Regions from separate parts of the Streptomyces vinaceus genome, predicted to be linked through region 2. Evidence: riboswitches for the same ligand, from Rfam matches in the RefSeq annotation. Region 2 holds a riboswitch; each other region holds the start of a gene.
What was found. Region 2 has a riboswitch for cobalamin ahead of metE (5-methyltetrahydropteroyltriglutamate--homocysteine S-methyltransferase). Riboswitches for the same ligand answer to the same signal wherever they lie in the genome.
Positions count from the first base shown of each region.

Region 1: linked by a shared signal. The riboswitch ahead of CP980_RS25450 (cobalamin biosynthesis protein) and the one ahead of metE (5-methyltetrahydropteroyltriglutamate--homocysteine S-methyltransferase) in region 2 are both predicted to bind cobalamin.
Region 3: linked by a shared signal. The riboswitch ahead of CP980_RS32520 (CoA-acylating methylmalonate-semialdehyde dehydrogenase) and the one ahead of metE (5-methyltetrahydropteroyltriglutamate--homocysteine S-methyltransferase) in region 2 are both predicted to bind cobalamin.
Region 4: linked by a shared signal. The riboswitch ahead of CP980_RS11460 (ribonucleoside-diphosphate reductase subunit alpha) and the one ahead of metE (5-methyltetrahydropteroyltriglutamate--homocysteine S-methyltransferase) in region 2 are both predicted to bind cobalamin.

Region 1 covers NZ_CP023692.1:5,644,500-5,646,688, reverse strand. Annotated here, with positions in the region: gene CP980_RS25460 (inorganic phosphate transporter) at 1-314, shown strand, start outside; gene CP980_RS25455 (hypothetical protein) at 343-564, shown strand; cobalamin riboswitch at 689-839, shown strand; gene CP980_RS25450 (cobalamin biosynthesis protein) at 878-1,837, shown strand; gene CP980_RS25445 (cobyric acid synthase) at 1,834-2,189, shown strand, end outside.
Region 2 covers NZ_CP023692.1:320,007-322,195, forward strand. Annotated here, with positions in the region: gene CP980_RS01485 (hypothetical protein) at 1-343, shown strand, start outside; cobalamin riboswitch at 677-877, shown strand; gene metE (5-methyltetrahydropteroyltriglutamate--homocysteine S-methyltransferase) at 1,061-2,189, shown strand, end outside.
Region 3 covers NZ_CP023692.1:7,212,498-7,214,686, reverse strand. Annotated here, with positions in the region: gene CP980_RS32520 (CoA-acylating methylmalonate-semialdehyde dehydrogenase) at 1-1,062, opposite strand, end outside; cobalamin riboswitch at 1,294-1,472, opposite strand; gene CP980_RS32515 (cobalamin-binding protein) at 1,532-2,189, shown strand, end outside.
Region 4 covers NZ_CP023692.1:2,621,860-2,624,048, forward strand. Annotated here, with positions in the region: gene CP980_RS11450 (Uma2 family endonuclease) at 1-352, opposite strand, end outside; gene CP980_RS11455 (GNAT family N-acetyltransferase) at 431-931, shown strand; cobalamin riboswitch at 983-1,106, shown strand; gene CP980_RS11460 (ribonucleoside-diphosphate reductase subunit alpha) at 1,247-2,189, shown strand, end outside.

The DNA.
Region 1 (2,189 bases), 5.3 Mb from region 2:
GTGCCGAGCTGGTCATGCGCACCGGTGACGTCGGTGTCGCCGCCGTCGCGCTCTTCCTGGTCGCCTCCTGCGTCGCCATCTGGCTCATCTCGCGCCGCCAGGTCGTCGACCACAGCAACGTCAACGAGGTGCAGCCGGCCGCGGCCGAGGAGCCGGGCGTCGTCACCACGGCCATGGCCGCCGTCACCGTCCCGCCGACGGTGGCCGCCGAGGCCGCCGCCGGTACGACCGCCGCGGTCACGGACGAGGCGCTGAAGGCCACCATCCCGGCGGCCGCACCGACCACGCCGGCGGCCCCCGCCGCCGCGGTCTGACCCCGAGAACGACAGAGGAATCCGCAGTATGAAGATCGACTGGGCAGCACTCGGCTCCGTCTTCGGGGTCAGCCTCTCCGCCACCGTCGCCCTCGTGGCCCTGTTCACCCTGGGTCTGGTGGGCCTCTCCAAGCACGAGACCGCCACCGAGCAGGGCGGCGCCGCCACCCTCGCCCGCAGCGGCGCGTACGCCTGCTTCGCGCTCGTCGCGGCGGCCGTGGGGTACGGGATCTACCTGATCGTCAGCTGACCCGGTCCGACCGACCGGTCCACGGCGTGCCGAAGCTCCCTCCGGGATTCCCGGGGGGAGCTTTCGTGCGCCCGCGACCCGCCTCCCTGACCTGCACCGCCGCAGGTCAACGGCGAGTTGACGGGCCTTCTCGGTGCGTGGTGGACTGCCCGAGCCAATACGGCGGCATGGAGAGGAAGTCCGGTGCGAATCCGGCGCGGTCCCGCCACTGTCACCGGGGAGCACGCGGCGCGTGCGCCCCGGGAGCCAGGAACTCCCACCGCCGGACACGTCGAACCAGGGCGCGGACCCTGAGTGAGGACATACCTGCACCATGCGTGCCGACCGCGTCTTCGCGTACGGCGCCACGGCGGGCCTGATCGGCGACCGGATCCTCGGTGATCCGCGCCGGGGGCACCCCGTGGCCGCCTTCGGACGAGCCGCCACCGCCGTCGAGCGCGCCCTGTGGCGCGACGACCGCGCACGGGGCGTTCTGCACACCCTCATATGCGCCGGGGGCGCGGCAGCCGTCGGCGCGCTGGGCGCCCGCGCCGTGCGCTCCCGGCCCGCGGCCACCCGTATCGCCCTGACCGCGGTGGCCACCTGGGCCGTCGTCGGCGGCACCTCGCTGGGCCGGGAGGCCCGCGCCATCGGCGGCGCGCTCGCCGCCGGGGACGCCGAGGTGGCCCGGGAGCGGCTGCCGCACCTGTGCGGGCGCGATCCGCAGGCCCTGGACGGGCAGCAGATGGCCCGCGCCGTCGTGGAGTCGGTCGCCGAGAACACCTCCGACGCGGTGGTCGGCGCCCTGGTGTGGGGCGCCGCGGCCGGTGTCCCGGGGCTGCTGGCGTTCCGCGCCGTGAACACCCTGGACGCGATGGTCGGCCACAAGTCCCCGCGCCACCTGCGCTACGGCTGGGCCTCGGCCCGGCTCGACGACCTCATGGGCTGGCCGGGCGCCCGGCTGACCGCGCTGGCCGCCGCGGCGGCCGGGCCCGACCGGCGGGGAGCCGTACGCGCCTGGCGCGCGGACGCCGCCGCACACCCGAGCCCGAACGCCGGGCCCGTGGAGGCCTCCTTCGCCGGGGCGCTCGGGGTGCGGCTGGGCGGGACCCTTTCGTACGGCGGGCGCATCGAGCACCGGGCCGTGCTGAACGGCGAGGAGGGGCGGCCGGTGGAGGCCGCCGACATCGAACGCGCGGTACGGCTGTCCCGTCAGGTGACGTGGCTGGCGCTGGGGGCGTGCGTGGCACTGCGCTGTGCGGTCTCGTACGGCATACGGAAGGGGCGCGGATGAGCGGCGCGAAGCAGCTCGGCGGGGGACTTCTCGTCGCCGGCACCACATCGGACGCGGGCAAGAGCGTGGTCACGGCGGGCATCTGCCGCTGGCTGGCCCGGCAGGGCGTGAAGGTGGCGCCGTTCAAGGCGCAGAACATGTCGCTGAACTCGTTCGTGACGCGCGAGGGCGCCGAGATCGGGCGCGCGCAGGCGATGCAGGCGCAGGCGGCCCGCGTGGAGCCGACGGCGCTGATGAACCCGGTGCTGCTCAAGCCCGGCAGCGACCGCAGCAGCCAGGTGGTGCTGCTGGGCAAGCCGGTGGGCGAGATGAGTGCGCGCGGCTACCACGGGGGGCGCCAGGAGCAGTTGCT
Region 2 (2,189 bases):
TTTCCCCTCCATCCGGGACCAGATGGACGCCCTGAGCCTGGCCGCCCCGGCGCCCGGCCCGGGCGACCGGCCGATCGGCTGGGTGCGTACCGGTCAGTTCGCGGCGAACGAAGGGCAGGAGGCCCTCAACTGCGACCTCCTGCGCCGCGGCCTCGTCCCGGTCCCCTATCAGGTCCACGTCCACGCGCCGGAGGTCTTCGCCTGGGGGAAACTGGGTTTCCTCCTCCACTCCTCGAACCAGTCGATCATCGACCGCGGCGCCGAGCTCGCCAACGAGGGCACGCTTCCCCTGATGATTCGCGACCCGCAGGAGATCAGGGGCCGCGAAGGCCGTGTCGGCTAGGACACGCCCTCGGTCGCGGTCCCGGCCGCCGGCGCGGCCGGGACCGTGGCGCGTCGGCGCCTCTCCCGAAGAGTTCTCCGCCTCGGTCTCGGCCGTCGACGAGGACCTCAAGGGGCAGGTCGGGGAGTTGCAACGGCGCCGTGGCCGCATCGCCGAACTGGCCGTGGGGGAAGCCCTGTTCCTGGCGCCGGACGTCGTGACCCTGCCGGAGCGGCTCCGCGAGATCGGACACGGCTCCTGACCGGTCGGGCATCGAGGCCGCGTCTCATTTCGCCATCCGAATGGTGAACAGGACTCGCCGCTGGGCGATCCGGCGCCCTAGGGTGGCCGGTGCAGCTGGTTCGCCCCGTCAGCCAGGCGGGATGCGTCGCAAGAGGGAACCCGGTGGGAATCCGGGACTGCCCCGCAGCGGTGAGCGGGAACGACCGCCGTCATACGCACTGGGACCGGACGACGGTCCTGGGAAGCGACGGCCACTAGGTGCCCGCCGGGAAACCGGCAGGCGTGCCCGCGAGTCCGAAGACCTGCCCGTTGCCCGCGCGCGGACGATTCCCCGTGCGGCCATTCCGGTGACCTCGTGGGCGGGTCGGCGCACATATCGAGCGGCACGCGCGGCGGTGTTCTCCCGCCCCGGCGGCGCGCCCGGTCTGTCGTTCCCTTCGCGTCCGCGTCCCGTCCCCGGGATGTTCCTGGACACATCTCGCGAAGGAGAGATCCGTGACAGCCAAGCCCGCAGCCGCGGCAGCCCGAGCCACCGTCCACGGCTACCCCCGCCAAGGACAGCACCGCGAACTGAAGAAGGCCGTCGAGGGCTACTGGAAGGGCCGCGTCACCGCCGACGCCCTGCGGCGGACCGCGGCAGATCTGCGCCGGTCCCACTGGCAGCAGCTGGCCGACGCCGGCATCACCGAGGTGCCGACCGGTGACTTCTCGTACTACGACCACGTCCTGGACACCAGCGTCATGGTCGGCGCCGTCCCCGAGCGCCACCGCGCGGCCGTCGCGGCCGACCGCCTGGACGGCTACTTCGCGATGGCCCGCGGCACCCAGGACGTGGCCCCGCTGGAGATGACCAAGTGGTTCGACACGAACTACCACTACCTGGTCCCCGAGCTCGGTCCGGACACGGTCTTCACCGCCGACCCCGGCAAGCAGGTCGCCGAGCTGGAGGAGGCCCTCGCGCTCGGGCACACCGCCCGCCCGGTCCTCGTCGGCCCCCTCACCTACCTGCTGCTGGCCAAGCCCGCGCCCGGCGTGGCCGCCGACTTCCAGCCGATCACGCTGCTCGACCGGCTCCTGCCCGTGTACGCCCGGGTCCTGGCCGAGCTGCGCGCCGCGGGCGCCGAGTGGGTCCAGCTGGACGAGCCCGCGCTGGTCCAGGACCGCACCCCGGCCGACCTGAACGCCGCCGCCCGCGCCTACCGCGAGCTCGGTGCGCTGACCGAGCGGCCCAAGCTGCTCGTCGCCTCCTACTTCGGCCGGCTCGGCGAGGCCCTCCAGGTGCTGGCCGCGGCCCCGGTCGAAGGCCTGGCCCTCGATTTCACGGCGGGCGGCGCCGCGAACCTCGCCGACCTCGCCGCCGTCGGCGGGCTCCCCGGCAAGCGCCTGGTCGCCGGTGTGGTCGACGGCCGCAACGTCTGGATCAACGACTACCAGAAGTCCCTGACCACCCTCGGTACCCTCCTGGGCCTCGCCGGCCAGGTGGACGTGGCCGCGTCCTGCTCCCTCCTGCACGTGCCGCTCGACGCGAGCGCCGAGCGGGACATCGATCCGCAGATCCGGCGCTGGCTCGCCTTCGCCCGCCAGAAGACCACCGAGATCGCCACGCTCGCCCGCGGCCTCGCCC
Region 3 (2,189 bases), 6.9 Mb from region 2:
ACCCCTGCCGTCCACGGCGAGTTCTGCGCCCTCGTCGACGCCTATGTCCACATAGCGCCGGACCCGGTCGAGGGCGTCCTGGCTGACCAGCGGCCCGAAGTCGGCTTCCGGGTCGTCGGAGGTGCCGATGCGCAGGGCGGCGATGCGCTCCTTCAGCTTCGCCACCAGGGCGTCGGCGGTCTCCTCGCCCACGGGCACGGCGACGGCGATGGCCATGCAGCGCTCACCCGCGGAGCCGTAGCCGGCACCGATCAGGGCCTCCACCGCCTGGTCGAGGTCGGCGTCCGGCATCACGATCATGTGGTTCTTGGCGCCGCCGAAGCACTGGGCGCGCTTGCCGTGCGCGGCGGCGGTGGCGTAGACGTGCGCGGCGACGGGGGTCGACCCGACGAATCCGAGGGCCTGGACCCGGGGATCTTCGAGCAGGGTGTCCACGGCTTCCTTACCGCCGTTGACGACGTTGAGCACGCCGGGCGGCAGGCCGGCCTCCAGGAACAGTTCGGCCAGCCGCAGGGGTACGGAGGGGGCGCGCTCGGAGGGCTTCAGGATGAAGGCGTTTCCGCAGGCCAGGGCGGGCGCGGCCTGCCACAGCGGGATCATCGCGGGGAAGTTGAACGGGGTGATCCCGGCCACGACGCCCAGCGGCGCGCGCAGCGAGTGCACGTCGATGCCGGTGCCGGCGTTGTCGGTGAACTCGCCCTTGAGGAGGTGCGGGATCCCGGCGGCGAACTCCACTACTTCCAGGCCGCGTTGGAGGTCACCGTGGGCGTCGGCGACGGTCTTGCCGTGCTCACAGGACAGCAGCCGGGCCAGCGACTCGCGTTCGCCCTCGATGAGTTCGAGGAAGCGCAGCAGGACGCGGGCGCGCCGCTGAGGGTTCCACCGGCCCCATTCCTCCTGGGCCTCCTCGGCGGACGCGATCGCCGCCTCGGTGTCGGCGCGGCCCGCCAGGGGGACCCGGGCCTGGACGGTGCCGGTGTTGGGGTCGTACACGTCGGCGAAGAGACCGGAGGTGCCGGTGGTGTGCTTTCCGCCGATGAAATGGGTGAGCTCGCGGACCATCGATGCCTGCTCTCTCGTCAGGTGAGGATCCGAGGAAGGCGCGGCGCTGCCGCAGTCCGGCACCGATCGGGGTGCGCACTGCGGGCTCGCCGCGGGGACAGGAAAGGGCCGGGGGCGCCCTCGTCGAGTCACGAACGCGAGGACAGGCCCTCGCCGTTCGGGTACTCCGCCGGATCACCAGGGCCGTGGTCACGTACCGGTGCCATGCGTGTCTGCTCCATCCTCGTGGACAACACGGAACACCCCACGGCCGGTATCCTGGCTCCCGGATCGACGCGCGTTCTCCGGCCTTCCCGACGGATGGTTTCCGTCAGTGGCCTGACCTGCTGAAGAACGCACTCCCCAGTCACAGTGGCGGGACCGCGCCGGATTCACACCGGCTTCCCTGCACCGCGGGCTTGTCACGAACATATAGTTGGACGTCCTAGTAAGTCCACCCCCACTCCGCGGCTCGATCTACGCTCAAGGCATGCGCATCGTCTCGCTGCTCCCGGCAGCCACCGACATCGTGGCCGAACTCGGCCTCGCCGCCGATCTGGTGGGCCGTACGCACGAGTGCGACTGGCCTCCGCAGGCCGTGGCCGGGGTACCGGTGGTGACGTCCGCCGGGCTCTCCTCCGACGCCCTGACCAGCCGGGAGATCTCCGACGCGGTCGGCGGCGCCGCTCACAGCGGCTCCTCGCTGTACACGCTCGACACCGACGCCCTCGGCGCCCTGGCCCCCGAGGTGGTCCTGACCCAGGACCTGTGCGACGTCTGCGCCGTCTCGTACGCGGGGGTCAGCCGGGCCGTGCGCGTCCTGGACGGCGGGCCCCGTGTGCTCAGCCTGGAGCCGCGCACTCTCGGCGACGTGCTGGACTGCCTGGTCACGGTGGGTGAGCTGCTCGGCGTACCGGATCACGCGCGGGCCCGGCGGGCGGAACTCGCCGACCGGCTGGACGCCGTACGCGGGCTCACCTCGGGGCGGCCGCGCCCCCGGGTCGTGGCGATCGAATGGCTGGATCCGCTCTGGCCGGCCGGGCACTGGGTGCCCGAGCAGATCACGTACGCGGGCGGCGAGGCGCTGATCGCCGCCCCGGGCGAGCACACCCGGCCCATGGACTGGGAGACGGTCCGGGCCGCCCGCC
Region 4 (2,189 bases), 2.3 Mb from region 2:
CGTACGACGTGACCTCCACGACCATCAGCACGGGGTCGGGGTCGGCCCATTCCCCATGTCCTGCGAGAGAGGCGGTCAACACCAGGACGCCATCGGGCCGAGCGCGGCCATTGCGATACCGCTGGACCTTGATCCCCTGCTCAGCGTAGAACCACAGGTCCGGCCGCGACTGCATGCACATGCGCGACAACCACACAATGATCGTCCCGTGGTCCCCGTCCGGCACCGCCTTGACCCCCAGCTTCCCGTTGATGAACTCGAACCGCAGCCCTTCGACCTCTCTGGCGGCTATCCGCGCCACGGTCTCGAACTCTTCGGTCAGCATCTGGGGCCGATCTGTCATCACGGTCATGCCTCGCTCGCCCTTCTCGACGGTGCTGTCACCGACGATAGCGCCGGGCACCGACAGCCGTCCGGCACACTCGACCGCATGGACATCGTGATCAGGGAAGCGCTGGCGGCGGAGTACGAGGCGCTCGGGGACCTCACCGCGCAGGCCTACCTCGGGGACGGGCTGCTGACGTTCGGCGAGGACGACCCGTACCTCGCGCGGCTGCGCGATGTGGCGGGGCGCGCCGCCGACGGGGTCATACTCGTCGCCGCGACGGGCGACGGCCGGCTCCTCGGCGGCGTGGCCTTCGCCGCGCCCGGGAGCCGGCTGTGCGACATCGCCGGGCCCGGCGAGGCCGAGTTCCGGATGCTGGCCGTCGCCCGGGAGGGCCGCGGGCGGGGCGCCGGGGAGGCCCTCGTACGGGCCTGCATCGACCGAGCCCGCGCCGTCGAGGGCGTACGGCGCCTCGTCCTGTCGACCACGCGGGACATGGTCGGCGCGCACCGGATCTACGAACGGCTCGGCTTCGTGCGGACGCCGGAACGGGACTGGGAGCCCGTTCCCGACCTCCCTCTGCTCACGTACGGTCTCGAACTGTAGCCACGCCGACACAACATCTAGGGGGTCGCACAGGAAGCGGCCCCCACATGTATGCTCGTGCTCGCTGTCGTCGCAGGGGAATCCGGTGCGAATCCGGAACTGTCCCGCAACGGTATGAAGTACACCCATTGGTGTCACCGCAAGTCCGATGACCTGCCGACAGTGCGCCCGGCTCGACCGAACCGGGTGTCGATACGTCCGGGCCTCGCGGTTGGGCCGGTGGACGCCGCGCGGTGCTGCCCCGTCATGCCCGCGCGCGCCCGCTCGAACCCGCGCCGCAGGTGTCCCGGAGCCGAGCGAGGGAGAGCTCCCCCCGTGACCATCGCGCCTTCCGCACCGCGCGCCGAGTCCGACCCGTCCGACACCGGAATCGAGACCGGGGGACCTGGGGCCGCGCTGCTGCGTACCCTCACCGAGCTGACGGCCGACCTCCCCGACACCGACCCGGGCCGGGTCGCCGCCGCCGCGCTCCGCGGGCGCAGCGCCGCCGCCGACGAGGCGGAACTGCGCGCTCTGGCCACGGAGGCCGCCGCCGGTCTGATCTCCGAGGACCCGGCGTACTCCCGGCTCGCCGCCCGGCTGCTGACGCTGGCCGTCGCCGAGGAAGCCGCGGGCCAGGGGGCCACCTCCTTCTCCGCCTCCGTCGCGGTCGGCCACCGCGAGGGCCTGATCGCGGACCGCACCGCCGAGTTCGTGGCGCTGCACGCGAGCCGCCTCGACGCGCTGGTCGAGCACACGCTCGCCGAGGGCGCCGACGACCGCTTCGGCTTCTTCGGCCTGCGCACCCTGCACAGCCGCTACCTGCTGCGCCACCCGATCACCCGCCAGGTGGTCGAGACCCCGCAGCACTTCATGCTGCGCGTGGCGTGCGGCCTCGCGGAGAACGACACCGTCCAGGCCGTCGAGGAAGTCGCCTCGCTCTACCGGCTGATGAGCCGCCTGGACTACCTGCCGTCCTCGCCCACGCTCTTCAACTCCGGCACCCGGCACCCGCAGATGTCCTCCTGCTACCTGCTGGACTCCCCGCTGGACGAGCTCGACTCGATCTACGACCGCTACCACCAGGTCGCGCGCCTCTCCAAGCACGCCGGCGGCATCGGCCTCTCGTACTCGCGCATCCGCGCCCGCGGTTCGCTGATCCGCGGTACGAACGGCCACTCCAACGGCATCGTGCCGTTCCTGAAGACCCTCGACGCCTCCGTCGCCGCAGTGAACCAGGGCGGTCGCCGCAAGGGCGCCGCCGCCGTCTACCTGGAGA